One region of the Otoolea muris genome, then DNA from elsewhere that is predicted to be linked to it. Evidence: riboswitches for the same ligand, from Rfam matches in the RefSeq annotation. Region 1 holds a riboswitch; the other holds the start of a gene.
The links. A riboswitch is a leader RNA that binds a small molecule or an ion and turns the genes downstream of it on or off. The one in region 1 is predicted to bind molybdenum cofactor.

Region 1 (7,444 bases):
CGAATATCAAAGCGCGGATAAACGAAAGCTTCTGCTGCTCCCCGCTGCTTAAGCTCCTGGCATACTGGCGCTTCTTATCCTTTAACCCGCACCGCTCCAGCCATGCGTCCGTCTCCTCCTTATCCGGCCGCATTCCCCGCAGCTTCAGGGGAAGGATCAGGTTTTCATACACCGTATCGTGCAGAAGATACGGCTTCTGGCTTGTCATGGTAATGTCGCGCGGCGTCAGCCCTTCCAAATCCATCATCCCCTCATCCGGCGTGAGGATCCCGGTCAGGAGTTTGGAGAGCGTTGTCTTGCCGCAGCCATTCGGGCCGGCCAGACCGTGGATCAGCCCGCTCTCCAGGTTCATCTCCTCTATCCAAAGCTCAAAGGTTCCCATCCGCTTTTTCAGATTAGAGATTCTCATCGCCCTGCTCCTCCCTCCTGAAATGGTCGGCCAGCGTCTGTACAGCAAACGCCATTATCATCAGAAGCACGCCCAGGAACACGCCCTCATAATAATCCCCGGCCCCCTTGAGGGTTGAAATCGCGGTCGTCATGGTGCGCGTGTGATTCTTAATATTGCCTCCCACCAGAAACACGGCCCCCACCTCGCTGATCGAGCGGCCGTAGCCTGACACCACGGCAAAATACATCTCATGCTTCATTTCCTTTAACAGAAGCCACCCCGTCTGCCGGCGGTCCGCCCCCATCAGCCGCGCAAACGCCCGGATCGCCGGAGCCGTGCGCACCGCGTAGGAATAGACCATCCCGCATACAATGGGCGTGATGATTAAAACCTGCGCAAACACCATGCCTTTGATGGTAAACACCCACCGCAGGCTCCCGAGCGGCCCCCGCTTTCTGAGGAGCATATAGGCCAGAAGCCCGATCACCACCGGAGGGGCCCCCATCAGCGTGCGGTTGAGGCGGATCACCAGCCGTTTCCCGGGAAATTCCCGCCTTTCCAGCAAAAATCCGAGCGAAATCCCAAACGCAGACGCGATCATCGTGGACCAAACCGACATGATGAGCGTGACCCGGATCGAATCCATCACGCCCACTGTGCCAAAAAATTCTGAAAATACCTGTTTCAACTCAACCCGCTCCCTTAAAAAAGGCCGAAACCGCGCAGCGCCACCGCCCGCCCCGGTTTCGGCCTTGCTGGCCTTAAGGCAGCGCGGATATCCTCCGCCGCCTTTTTCTGTCTTTCTACTGCTGATCCGCGTTGGGGAAGAATAACGGCTCGCCGTACTCCTCAACGCCGAACTTGCCAATCAGCTCCTGAACCTCAGGAGAGCAGATCCATTCAATAAAGGTATTTGCCGCCTCATTGTTCAAATCCGGGTATTTCTCCGGATTCACGGCAATCACGCCGTACTGGTTCAAAAGGTTGGCGTCGCCCTCACAGATGATGTCCATATCCGGGTAATCCGCCTTTTTCGCGAGCCAGGTTCCGCGGTCTGTCAGGCAGTAGCCGCCCTTCTCATCCGTCATATTGATCGTATCGCCCATGCCGGCCCCGGCTGACACATAATTCGGATTGCTCTCATAATCTGTAATCCCCAGCTTGTCCCAGATCCCGGTCTCCTTATTGTGCGTGCCGGAATTATCGCCGCGCGATACAAATGTCAGCTCCTCGTCCTTTACCTGCTTAAATACAGACTCAATATCGTCCGTCACCGCAACCGGACCGTCCTTGGGCCCAATGATAATGAAGTCATTGTACATCACCTGGAAGCGCTCCACGCCGAAGCCGCTGGCCACAAACTCCTCTTCCTTGGCCTTGGAGTGAACCAGCACAATATCAACCTCGCCGTCCATGCCCTTTTGGATCGCATCGCCCGTCCCCACAGCCGTCCACTGCAGATCAATGCCCGTCTCCTCCAGAAACAGCGGCTGAAGGTAATCAAGAAGCCCCGTATTATCCGTGCTGGTCGTGGTAGCCATCATCAGCACGCCCTGCGCGCTCTTTTCCTGCTCCTCACTCTCAGCCTCTCCGGTTTCTGCAGCCGTCTCCTCCTCTGTCGGGGCCGCCGCCTCCACCTCAGCCGCGGTCTCTGCCGCCTCCGTTTCAGCCGGCTTGTCCGCAGAGCCTGAGCAGGCCGCCATCGATACCGCCGCCGCGGCCGCCGCCGCAAACACCTTCCATCTGCTTGATTTTCTCATCGTATCTCTCTCCCTTGAATATTATTTCCGAAGAAAACGCCGCACCGGAACAAAAATCGTGCGGCAACTCTTCCCGGGAGCGCCCGAAGATGCGCTGAAATTTCCATTCAGACGCGCTCCGGCACAGGCGGAAGCATTCAAGCCTTTTCATAGCACAATTTCTTTCCAATGCATTTCTTTCCAAATGCGGGAGGCGGGCGGGTTTCCCCATCCACCCATTGGCTGCCCGCCATGCAGCATGATTTCACTGTTTCAGGCGCAGCAGCTCGAAATTTACTGTTTTTTTCAGATTACAGAAATCAGTATAGCACAGGTGAAATCGCTCTGTCAATATGAGACAAAAAGAAGAACCTTGCGGCTGTCACGCATTCGTAACGGTTCAGATAACCCTGAACTGTTACCTGCATTTATTGAAATATTTATGAACATCCGCACGGCCGGCGCAAAAACAATGCATGCGCGCCGTGTCACCGAAAATTGATGACCCACCGGCTCTCTGCCTGATAATAAATAAGCCATGCCCTGATCCCGCGCCCATGCAGCGCCAGCGTGCAGTCATATTCGATGGAAGGAACCCCGGCATACGTCTTTTTCTCCTGAGAATGCACGATAATCTCCCGGATGGTCTGGATCTCCCCGTCCTCATCCTGTATTTTCAGCATCAGAGGCGTGGCCTTTCCGGTGCTGGTAAACCAGCATTCACATGCAATCTCCCGCTGGATTCCCCTGACGCCGCCCGCGTCCGCCCCGCGGGAATTCATGCCAATCCCAAATGCCATTGCCATCCCCTCTTTCCCAAAGATGTACTCACAGTTACGCCTCTCACGGTTCGGTCTTTATGTCGATTTGTTGGTCTAAAAATACGGCCCGCCGCACCGCGCCGGCCCCGAACCGCCCTCTTATCTCATCGACAGCCCTGTCCATCCTCGAAAGCTTCTCATCATTTACATCGTCAAACATCCGTAACTGCCTGTAATTCTCCCGGCTCACCCGGCCTGTATGCACGCCCAGGTGACGGACCGGCCGGCCGTTCCACAATTCCAGGAACAGTCCGCACGCCGCCTCATAGATCTCCATGGTCCGATCCGTCGGGCCGCACAGCGTTCTCTGGTGGGAGGCATAGGAAAAATCCGCATACCGGATCCCCACGGACACCACCCCGATCTGCACCCCGTCCGCCCGCAGACGGCCTGCAACCGTCTCGGAAAGAGCCAAAAGCGTCTGCTTCGCCGTCTGCGCGTCCATCACATCATACGGCGTCGTGGCGCTGTTCCCGTATCCCTTATTCCCGCCGGACGGCGCGCCAACGGACAGGCCCGCGCCCGCATCCGCCGGCGCACCCGGTTTTATTGTGTACGAACCGCCGGATGCCGCCACCGGCGAGGGATCGATGCCATTGGCAAAGCCCCATATCACCTCCCCATGCTTTTTCAGCACGCGTTTAAGCCACGCCGGATCGCAGGCCGCAAGCTCCCCGATGGTTCTGATACCCATGGAAAGAAGCTTTCCCTCCGTGGCCCGCCCCACAAAGAACAGCTCTGATACCGGAAGCGGCCACATCTTCTCCGGAATCTCCTCCGGATACAGCGTATGTACCTGATCCGGCTTCCTGAAATCTGACGCCATCTTTGCCAGAAGCTTATTGGCCGATACGCCCACATTGACCGTAAATCCCAGCTCCTCCCGGATGCGGTCCCGGATCTGCGCCGCCGCCTCCTCGGGCGTCCCGAACAAATGGCAGCTCGCGCTCATGTCAATGTACGCCTCGTCAATGCTGTACGGCTCGACCGCATCCGAATAATCCCGCAGAATATCCATAAATGCAGCCGAACATTTCTCATACAGGCCATAATCCGGCGGCACGATCACCAGATCCGGGCATTTCCTTCTCGCCTCCAGAAGCGTCTCGCCTGTTTTGATCCCATACCGCTTTGCCGGGATCGACTTCGCCAGGATAATCCCGCGCCGCGCAGACACATCCCCGCCCACGGCAGACGCAATCGTTCGCAAATCCACCTTCTCCCCCCTGTGGGCCAGCCGGTAAACCGCCTCCCACGAGAGATAGGCTGCGTTCACGTCAATATGAAAGATGATTCGTTTCAAACGTACGTTCACCTCCTTGGGTTCCATTTTAGCAAACATACGTTTCTATTTCAAGCGGTAATTTATGGAATACATACCGTCCCCGGCCGCCCCGGAGCGTGTCAGAATCGTCAGAAGCAGGCCCTAAAACAGGCTGAGCTGCTCATAATCTGATTCACGTTCCAGCAGGCAGGGCATTTTGCCAAGAATCTCCTTCACCCCTGCGTCATCCAGCACCCATTTCGCCGCCTCGTCCCACTCCAGGATCAGGGGCATACGTTCATGCACCGGCTTCATGGATCCATTGGCCGCTGTTGTGAGTATCACAAAATGCGCCCCGTCCTCATACTGCCTGCTGCACCCCGCCATCAAAAGAAGCGGGCAGCCCTTTTTGTAAAACCGGCTTTTCTCCCTCCTGGAATTCCACTCATAAAACCCCGCCGCGGGAACCGCTATCCGCCTGTGCATGATGCTGTCGCGAAACAATGGCTTTTCCATCGCAGATTCGCTTCTCGCATTAAAAATCACCCGCTTCCCCTGAAAGCCCGGAAATCCCCAGCGCTGCCATCCGCAGCGCACCGCGCCTCCCTCTCCCCAAAGAACCGGCGCCGCCTCAGACGGATGCACGTCGCCGGCGGCCATCCGGCCCACTGCCGCCATAGACCCGCGCCTTATTTTTCCCTGCAGCCCGCGAAGCAGCGCTTCCATCGCCCTTGCTGTCTCATCATCTACATAGTATCTGCCGCACATACATTTCTCCCTGAAATTTTTAATATCCGCTTTATGTCCGCCCCTGTGTGCTGTTTTCCATGCCTCTCTGCCTGCATTGTACGATTACGGCATGGGTATGTCAAGCCCGGCTCTCTTTACGCCGAAATTGAATCCGCTGGTACAGTTCGATATGTTCTGTAAGTTATTTCTGAACAGTTCCTTATTGAAACAAATTTTTTTATTCAGATGCACTACTGTAGTGTCTGGTTTATATTTAGCATAATTATTATGAATAATAGTACATATACTTTATCGGTAAATAAGGAAATCCGTTTAGCTAAATATAATCAAGATATTACACTGCTATATGCAGTTTTACAAAAAATAGCAGAAAAAGAGAGAAAGAATCTTGCAGTTTAGATTATCTTTCTTCATGACAATAGAAAATCTGCGAAGCATGTTTTTTATTGTATGCAGGGAGGTAAGAAGGTAGAATGGCCGAAAAAACCTGGAAAAAGAAATTTATTGCTGATAACAGGCTGCGCGGTCTAAAACAGAACCGTACTTTCTAAATACCCAAAAAAGGGACATCCGGGCATTTTCGTTTCAGATATCCCTTTTATGGCGCTTAGAAACTATAAACTACTGAGCCCCGCCCGCCGATCCGCCGGTTTGTGCCTCATCTCCTGTCTCTGCCGCCGCCTGTGCTGCTCCCTCTGCCGCCGCTTGTGCTTCCGCCTCTGCCGCCGCTTGTGCTGCTGCCTCTGCCGCCGCTTGTGCTTCCGCCTCTGCCGCCGCCTGTGCTGCTGCCTCTGCCGCCGCTTGTGCTTCCGCCTCTGCTGCTGCCTGTGCTTCCGCCTCTGCCTGAATCTCTGCGATAGCCGCCTCGCCTCTGATCAGCGTAACCGTGAGGTTTCCCTCCTGCGCTGATGCCTGGATCAGAAGAGGTTCCTGATAGGGATTCACAAATTTGAGATCCTTATGCCCTTCGGAGATCGTCGCGTCCAGCCCCACAGGCAGGTAGGACACCGGGGAAGAATGCGGGTGGCGTTCCGACGCCGGGAGCATAGCGTGGCACATCGCCGCATACAGGGTTGAGGATACCTGGCAGATGCCGCCGCCATACTCCTGGCCGCCGATTGCCGGAGCCAGTACATAGCCGTTTTCCGGCCTCCTCGGCTGCACGGCATTGCTGAACGAGAACTGTCCGCCCGGCTGCAGCACTGTGCCGTTGATCCTCTGCGCCGCCAGGCATACGTTGACCGCCCTGGGGATGGCGCTGTTATAATTGGTCGTATATGTACCGATCCGGCCGTTTTCGTTTCCCTGCGGCTGGCAGATACGCCCTTCTGCCTTTCCGGCAGTCATATAATGCCTGTAATACGCGGCGATATCCGTTTTACACTGATTCACCAAATCCGGATTGTAGAACACATAGGCTCTCACGTCAAATTCTTCATTTCCGGGACGGCACTCGCGCATGCCGCTCGACATGAAATGGGAAAACAGAGCCTGCGGATCATTTCCGATCGCAGCCTGCAGATCCGGATTCTGGTTATAATAATACTCTGCGTCAAACACGGCCTGCCATGCTTCCGCCGTCTCGTCTGCCGCGCTGGCAAACGGGGAGACAAAGCTGAGCAGCAAGGCGGCGCCAATCACGGACAGAAGCCTTTTGCCCCCGGAAACAAAGCGGCAAAGACGGGATAAACGGGCTGCTATGGGGGTGTGGTAAAGCATGGGGTTCATATCATTCATTCCTTTGCATGTTTCTATTCATTTCTTTTGTGGTACTGATCTGTTCCCCATTGTACCTCGGTATGGCAAAATCTGTCAAGTAATTTTGAACTTTTTATTACGATTTTATTACAGTTGTTGTAACGGTTCAGACAACAATGTCAGTTAGTTAAGCGGACGATTGCGGGATGTTGTTTATCGTGGGGAGGCCGCCGTGGCCAGCTCCTGTATCCAACGGAACCCCGCTCCCGCTCGGAGAAAAGCGCAGCGGGCGCTTAGCGAGGTCTTTTCGAGCTTAGCGTCCGCTGCGCTTTTCTCCGAGCGGGAGCGGGGTTCCGTTGGGTTTGGAATCGGACTTTGGCGGCCCTCTCACGACAGACAACGCCCTGCAACCGTTCATTTCGCTTAATTAACTGACATTGGTTCAGACAACCTGAATCAATGGCTGGGGCGTGGACAGTAACCTACAGTTTCAGCAGCAGTTCAGATAAGGCGGGCATACGCATCCGGCGCATCAGCCGCCCCCGTGTTTTCCTGATCCCCCCTTAACCGCCTCCATTCCCGCGGTTCTTATAGTACAGATACCACAGCCCCTTGAGCAGCAGATCCGGATCACAGACAATCTCCCGGCGGCAGTGCGGGACGATCCGCTTTGCCGCGCCGCCGGTCGCGATGGCAGTCACCTTCTCATGAAGCTCTTCCTCGATCCGCTCAATCAGGCCGTCGATCATGGCCGCATTTCCGTACACCAGCCCGCTCTGCA
Region 2 (7,444 bases), on a different contig from region 1:
ATTTTCCTTAATATTCTCCAGCTCCTCATAGAGATCCGAGCCAAGGAAGTATTTCTTCGGGGCTTCTGGCTTCTCACCCTTTGCAATCGCGTCCATCCCGGCCTTTACCTTTGCCGGCAGGGCGGGCAGCTCATGGATCCGCACGCCGCAGGCATTGTAAATCGCGTTTGTCACCGCACAGTGCCCGGATGCCTGGAACGCCTCGGAAGCGCCTGTGGATCCGAACGGCCCATCGGAAACCTCCCCGTCAAGGTGGATCACATTGATGTCGTCCGGGATATCCTTGATATAAGGAACGCCCGCGCCGAACATATTGGCGTGCTTCTTCACATCATGGTAATTCTCGCTCAGCGCAAAGCCGATGCTGTGGGAAATGCCGCCGTACGCCTGTCCGTTTACGGCATCGATATTGCCGATACGGCCTACAAAGTCCACGCAGGTGAATTTCAGCACCGTCGTCTTGCCCGTGGCGGCGTCAACCTCCACCTCGGCCATATTTAAGCAGTAGGTGAATGCCGGCGTCGGATCGCCGATGCCCGTATTCGGATCCAGACGGCACAGGCCCGGCGTGGCGGTCGTCTCATAGCGCCCCACATACTTTGTCTCAATGCCCTCTGCCACCATCTCGTCATAGGTGCGGAACGTCCCGTCATCCTTTTGCATCGCGTTCATGAGCTTTTCCGCCGCGATCTTGGTTGCATTTCCGTCCATATATAAGGAACGGCTCGCGCCGGCCATACCCGTATCCGGGCAGAGCTTGGTGTCATTCTGGATAAGCTGGATATCCTCCGGCGTGATTTTAAGCTTCTTGAGCGCCTCCAGCGTCACCATCACAGAACCGACCGTTCCGCCCTGGCCCATAGCATGCCATGTGTCGTATTTCTTTATCTTATTGCCCTTTGCAAGCTCTAAGGCCACCTCCGCGCTGTCCGTCACACCCTCTGTCACGTTAAAGCCGCCCCATGCAAGGCCCACGCCGCGGCGCTTCTGCGGTGTATCAGCGGCCTTTGCGTCCGCTACGGCCTTCTCATAGATCGGGCGCATGGTATCCATCATCCGCTCCATGGGATACTGCGGGTACTTGTAGCTGTTGATATTCAGATCTCCCTCGCGGCAGATATTCTTGTAGCGGAACTCAAAGGGATCCATGCCGAGCTCTTCTGCCATCATATCCATCAGCGGCTCGCTTAAGGTAAATGCCTGCGGAGAGCCGTAGCTTCTGTACGCGGTGCCAAAGGCGTGGTTCGTATTGGCCACGCGGCACAGGCCCGCCACGTTCGGGACATTGTACGGGAAGAACGCAAACCTCGGCGGCTTGGTCATAACATCGTCGCCGCCCCAGGAATACGCGCCGTGATCCATTCCGAAATCAAATTCCGCGGCAATGATCTTTCCCTCGTCGTCGCAGGCAAGGCGTCCGTTGGAGTAAGCCGGGCAGCGCTTTCCGCTGAAATGCTGGTGCTCCTCATACGACATGGACAGGGATACCGGCTCGCCTGTCACCACCGCCGCGGCCGCTGCCAGGGCGATATCGCCCGCGTTCGTGGACCAGCCGAAGCTCGCGCCTGTGGGGTTCATGATAATCCTGTATTTATTCTTCGGAACGCCCACGCAGTTTCCGAGACGCCCGATGGAGGAATACGTGCACTGGGATTTACACTGGATGGTCAGCATCCCGTCGTCGCCCCAGTATGCCTGAAGCACGCACCCCTCAATGGACAGATGCGGCTCACGGCTCGAGAAAAAGCTGCCCTCAACCACATGCGGCGCGTCGTCGATCAGATCCTTTACATTCTCCGCATCCTCAAGGCCGACGCCCTTTAACACCGGCTGCTCGCAGAAAATATTGTCCGTATCCTCATGGATGCGGATTGCGTCCGGCATAACCGCGTCTAAGTAGGTCAGATATTCCGGAAGCTGCTCAATATCCACCGTAACCTTCGCCGCGGCCGCGCGCGCCCGGTCATGCGTATCAGCCACGACAAGCGCCACCACGTCGCCGTAGCGGAAAATCTTCTCATCCTGCAGAACCTTGCGGGACGGCGTCATGACTGTGCTTCTCTCGTGGAACTGGCCCTCGGCCATGATATTCGTACCGCCTGCCGCGAGGATATCCTTTGCCGTGATCACCTTCACAACGCCCGGCATCTTCTCCGCTTCCTCCGTGTGAACCGCCAGAAGCTTTGCGTGATGCGTCACTCTCGGCTGCACCACCGCCGCGTAAAGCGTGCCCCTGGGCATCTTAAGCGCCTGATCATCGCCGTAATCCGCCAGGCCCGTCACCTTGGCCAGGGCGTCCGGGCGCACCACGGGCTTTCCGTAATACTCGCCGTCCTCGGGATTCTTAAACTTAATATCCTCAATCGAGCACTCGCCGCGCATCACCTTTGCGGCAGCCATAACCGCGTCCACAATCTGCTTGTAACCCGTGCAGCGGCATACATTTCTCGTCTTCTGGAACCAGTCGCGCACCTCTTCCCTGGTCGGATCCGGATTCTCCTCCAGAAGCTGGTAAGCGGACACGATAAAGCCCGGAACGCAGAAGCCGCACTGAACCGCGCCGTAATTCATCCAGGCAACCTGTAACGGGTGCGGGTGCTGCGGCGTGCCAATGCCCTCAATCGTGCGGATTTTGGAATACTCCTCAACCTGCGTGATCTTCTTCGTGCAGGAGCGGATTACCTGGCCGTTTAAAATAACGGAACAGGAGCCGCAGACGCCTGTCCCGCAGCCCACCTTCACGCCGGTCAGCCCTAACCGGCGAAGGACGTCCGATAAACGGTCATTTTCCGGATCACACATAAAAATGCGATCCACATCGTTGATGTTGAGCACCATTTTTCTCAATTTCATGGTTTACTCCTCCTTATATAATGTATAATATCGAACAGTTCCCGGGAAAAGCGGCGCGCAGACCGCCCAAACCGCCCTCCCCGGACTGCCTGACATTTCCCAAATGGCGCGCCGCCTCATTCCTCTTCCAGATGTTCCAGCATATCATCAATGTCAAAGCCGGCGTCCTCTAAAATCTCCCGCGCACGGCGGTATGTGCTTTCAACCAGCGCAGGGCAGCGCACGGCTTTATTATGTATATCTCTTTCCAGTATTTCGTCGCAGGAGATTCCGCCGTAGAGCTCCCCGTAGGTATCCCGGAACCACTCTGTCAGCTCCGGGATCATCTCGCCTGCTGCCAGAGCCGGATCAAACAGGCACAGCATCATCGCCGCCCCTGTCAGAGCCCCGCAGATCAGGCCGCTCCTCACCCCCAGGCACAGCCCGGCCGCCGCCCGGACAAGCGCGTCACTTTCCTCTCCCCTTAGCCTTAAGCCCATGGCGGCAAGCGCCTGCGAACAGCACTTGCCGGACTGCAAAAATTCATGCAGCATCAAAATATCTGATTCCACCGTACCTCCCCTTTCTTATAATAAGCGCTTCTAAACACGCTCCGGCGCACAGTCTTCCCGCGCGGCAAAAAAGCAGCCCTGCCCGAAAAGGACAGCGGCTGCTTTTAACACCCCGGGAGAAAAAAGAACGGATCTCTCCCGTAAACAGGATTATAAGGCATAAAGGCGCCCCGAAACAACAACAGCCCGCCCGCTGCGGACGCTCTCCCACGTTTCAATCCACGCCTCAATGCCAGTATAAGCAGAACATCTCATTTGCTTTCCTTTTCAAACACGGAAGGCGATACCGTTTCCGGTATCACCCATTGGTCTGGCTGCATATAGCGGTGTCCGCCACACAGCAGCTTCGACTCGAAAAACAGATTTGTTTCTGAATGGTTTTATTTATATATGTTATTATCTGATTGTTATGTTACACGTTTTGATAGGGTTTGTCAATAGAATGATTTCATAAATATGAATTTTTTTCACCATTATGTTATTATTATTCCTATATCTTCCTCCTTAAAACGAACATGTACTCTCGGAATCTCTCTGTACCTGCCTTTGCGGCTGATTTTCCGCCAGATGCACCCAAATTTAATCAACGTACGCCTCATAAATTTGTGCGCATCTAAAATCATCTCACAAAATCAGGAACAGCGAGATTCCGGGAGTACATGAACTGGAAGATTATTCCTTTTTCACCTTCTCTAAAACAGGCCCCAATATCTCCGTCCACGGCCCGAAAGCGTCCTTCTCCTCCAGATGGGTCAGCCCCATCCAGTTAAGCCCTCCCGGCGTCATTTCCCTCGCCAGATCCTCGAGTGTACCCGGCCATGCAGATGCCTTTTGGGACAGCGCGGATGTAAATGCAGTCACATATTTCCTGGCCGCGGGCTCGTCCAGCCCGTTGTCCACGCACCAGCCGGTCAGGCGCGTCAGAAGCATGTAGTAGGCGCTCATCAGCCCTGTGACAGAGCGCAGAATCGCGATCTGATCCGGTGTTTCGACCAGAACCGGAGTCCCCACATGAGACATCAAATCACGTACTGCCGGGATCGGCGGATACACCACGACCGGCCCAAAGCGGTTGGCGGCAAAGGTGAGGGGCACTACGTCGGCGATGATCGCGCGCGTTCCGATCAGTTCCTCTGCGCGCTTTAAACTCAGCGTAGCCACCAGATTAATAAAATGCTTGTCCGGGGGGAACGAAAGGCCCGCGATCACTTCCTCCGCAGCCGCCGGAAGGAGCGCTGCAAATACCCAGTCTGAGCGATCCACGACCTCCTGGTTGTCCGCCCCGACTGTGATAATGTCCGGATACTTCTCCCGGAGCGCCTGCGCCCGCTCCCGGTTCCGCGGCGATACGGCAATGCTCAGCCCTTCAATCCCGCTCTCGCAAAAGCCGGTTGCAACGGCTGTCGTGATAATCCCGGTTCCAATAAATCCAAGTTTCATCATAGATTCCCCCTTTTTCAGCAATCATTTAAATCTCATTTTAACATAGCCTTTTAGCGGGAGTCAAATTTAATCTGATTCTTTGATTGCTGCCCTCGGGTTTTCTGTGACCTTCGCTCACAAAAAACACCTCGCAGAGCCGAAGGCCGAACTGTTACATTCGGCAGCCATATCTCTGAAACCGCAAAACAAAAAAGCGCCGACCCCACAGCTCTCCGTCTGCAAAATCAGCACTTCTCAGTGCGCCTTCAGGGACTCGAACCCTGGACAAATAGATTAAGAGTCTACTGCTCTACCAACTGAGCTAAAGGCGCTTGTCTTTATTTTGTTTTGTCATCTCCGTGACACATGACATATTCTATCCTATAACACAGAAAAAGTCAACACTTTTTTTAACTTTTTTTTACAGTTTTTTTAGATAACTGGTAACAGTTCAGATAATCTCTGAACTGTCAGGGCATACGGCCATTTAGAATCGCTTCGCGACGGGCCGTATGCCTGCCTTTCGTACGGTCAGCGCAGCAGGTGCGCTGACCTATCTGGACTGTTACGATAACTGTTCAGACGCCAAACGTATCATTATTATTGCAACAGAGATTATAAGGACAGCAGGCGTCTGCCCTTCTGCGCTTCGCTGCGCCCGCTTACCGGAAACGCATGTCATTTAGAACCGCGAAGCGCTTTTATGGGCAGATGCCGCCCCAACTACTAAAGTATTTCTAAAATACGCTCTAAAGAACCTGGCCGATCGCCATCTCTATACTCTTTTTGGTCTGAACCCCTGCTTCCCTGCGGAAGATTTCTCCGTTTTTGAAAATAATGAGCGTCGGGATGGACATGATGCCGTATTTCACCGCCATATCCGTGTTGGCGTCCACATCCATTTTGCCGACTTTCAGCCTTCCCTCATATTCCGCCGCGAGCTGCTCTACGATCGGCGCCATCCGCTTGCACGGGCCGCACCAGTCCGCATAAAAATCAACCAGCACCGGAACGTCTGACTTTAATACCTCCGCCTCGAAATTCTCACTCGTAAATCTCATTTCCATTTGCAACTCCTCCTATCTCTTCTTTTTTCTGTCAGCACTTAACACCTTTGAAGCCTCGTCGAACTGCTTTTTCCATTTCAAAACAGCTCTGTTTAATTCCGTCTTGTCGCTCGTTGCCCTTGACAGCGTGCGGCTCACCTTTGTTTTCAGGCTCATGCTGCAAACTCCACTCTTATTTTTTATATCATATGCAGTTTACAGGCAGCCGGGAAGCCGCCAGCTTACAGATCGGCTTTCCTTCTGCCGAGAACTTTGTCTCATACTCGGTCATCACATTTCCCTTTGCCAGATCGCTTTGGTGCAGATCGAATGTGGAATAGAGAATGTTCCACCCGGCCTGCGGGATGGACTCCATGGAATATTCAAACAATGCCCTGTTATCCGTCTTGAACTCCACAATGCCGGACGCTGCAAGTATCTGGCTGTAAACCGCCATGTACTTCGGCGACGTCAGCCGGCGGCCCGCATGGCGCTCTTTGGGCCATGGATCCGAAAAATTCAGGTAAATGCGGCTCACTTCGCCCGGGGCGAACACCTCCGCAAGATTTCCCGCGTCCAGGCACATGAAATACAGGTTCCCTAGCGGCGTCTCCAGACGCTCTCTTTTGCGGATCGCCTTAACCAGCACCGTGGAATACCTCTCGATCCCGATAAAATTCTTATCCGGATTCTGCATCGCCAGCTCTGTAATAAATTTTCCTTTCCCCATACCGACCTCAATCTCGATCGGATTTGTATTCCCAAACAGTGTGCCAAAGCTTCCCCGCCGCTCTGACGGCTGTGTGACAACATACGGGCTTTTCTCTATCATCTCCTCTGCTCCCGGTATATGGCGCAGTCTCATATGCTCCCTCCCCGCGCGCGGCCTGCGGTCCGGCCCGTCCGCACCCGTTTGTTGTAGCTGTATAACGGATGTATGGCCTTTTCCTTTAGTCTGCTCGCTTTTGCCGTTTTTATCTATTCATTATTTCCATAATTTTATCCCCGCATCAGCCGGGATTTTTGTAAATAATAACTATATATTACCATTTCATGGTTTTTTATGCAAGTCAACAATTTTTTCAAAAATGACGTGCATAAAACCCCGCGATATATTATAATAATAGTAATTCATCATTAAGGACACGATACGCAGTATTTCATCAGGGGACGCGCGGCGCGGCCGTGCGGATCAGATGGACTGCTGCCGTACAAAGGAGACAGCCTATGAGCACTACAGACAACCCGGCAGGAGGTGGCTGGGACAAAATTCAGACCGGCATTAAGGATACCGAGCGCCTGATCGGCCAGAAGAAATATAATATGGCCATGATCAAAGCGCGTCAGACATTGGAGTGCATGGTAAAAGCGCTCTGCGAACAGTCCGGTATCATGCAGGGAAACTTAATTGACATGATCGACGCCCTTTACGAGGACGGCGTGATCAGCAGGACCACCAGCGAGCACTATCATAAGATCCGAACGATTGGGAATAAGGCCATCCATGAGGATGACAACAATTCCTATAACGCCAGCCAGGCGCATCATCTGCTTGCGCAGGAGGTATATACC

Region 2: linked by a shared signal. The riboswitch ahead of NFS31_RS04405 (DVU_1555 family C-GCAxxG-C-C protein) and the one ahead of NFS31_RS15565 (ABC transporter substrate-binding protein) in region 1 are both predicted to bind molybdenum cofactor.

The regions. Positions count from the first base shown of each region.
Region 1 covers NZ_CALPCY010000026.1:23,469-30,912, reverse strand. The annotation lists gene NFS31_RS15575 (ATP-binding cassette domain-containing protein) at 1-409, opposite strand, end outside; gene NFS31_RS15570 (ABC transporter permease) at 396-1,079, opposite strand; gene NFS31_RS15565 (ABC transporter substrate-binding protein) at 1,195-2,151, opposite strand; molybdenum cofactor riboswitch at 2,309-2,435, opposite strand; gene NFS31_RS15560 (hypothetical protein) at 2,619-2,930, opposite strand; gene NFS31_RS15555 (Y-family DNA polymerase) at 2,974-4,254, opposite strand; gene NFS31_RS15550 (SOS response-associated peptidase) at 4,378-4,983, opposite strand; gene NFS31_RS15545 (VanW family protein) at 5,587-6,693, opposite strand; gene NFS31_RS15540 (type III pantothenate kinase) at 7,227-7,444, opposite strand, start outside.
Region 2 covers NZ_CALPCY010000004.1:82,399-89,842, forward strand. The annotation lists gene NFS31_RS04400 (molybdopterin-dependent oxidoreductase) at 1-2,853, opposite strand, end outside; gene NFS31_RS04405 (DVU_1555 family C-GCAxxG-C-C protein) at 2,970-3,404, opposite strand; molybdenum cofactor riboswitch at 3,649-3,773, opposite strand; gene NFS31_RS04410 (NAD(P)-binding domain-containing protein) at 4,077-4,847, opposite strand; tRNA gene NFS31_RS04415 (tRNA-Lys) at 5,086-5,158, opposite strand; gene trxA (thioredoxin) at 5,576-5,893, opposite strand; gene NFS31_RS04425 (hypothetical protein) at 5,906-6,049, opposite strand; gene trmB (tRNA (guanosine(46)-N7)-methyltransferase TrmB) at 6,078-6,737, opposite strand; gene NFS31_RS04435 (SH3 domain-containing protein) at 7,100-7,444, shown strand, end outside.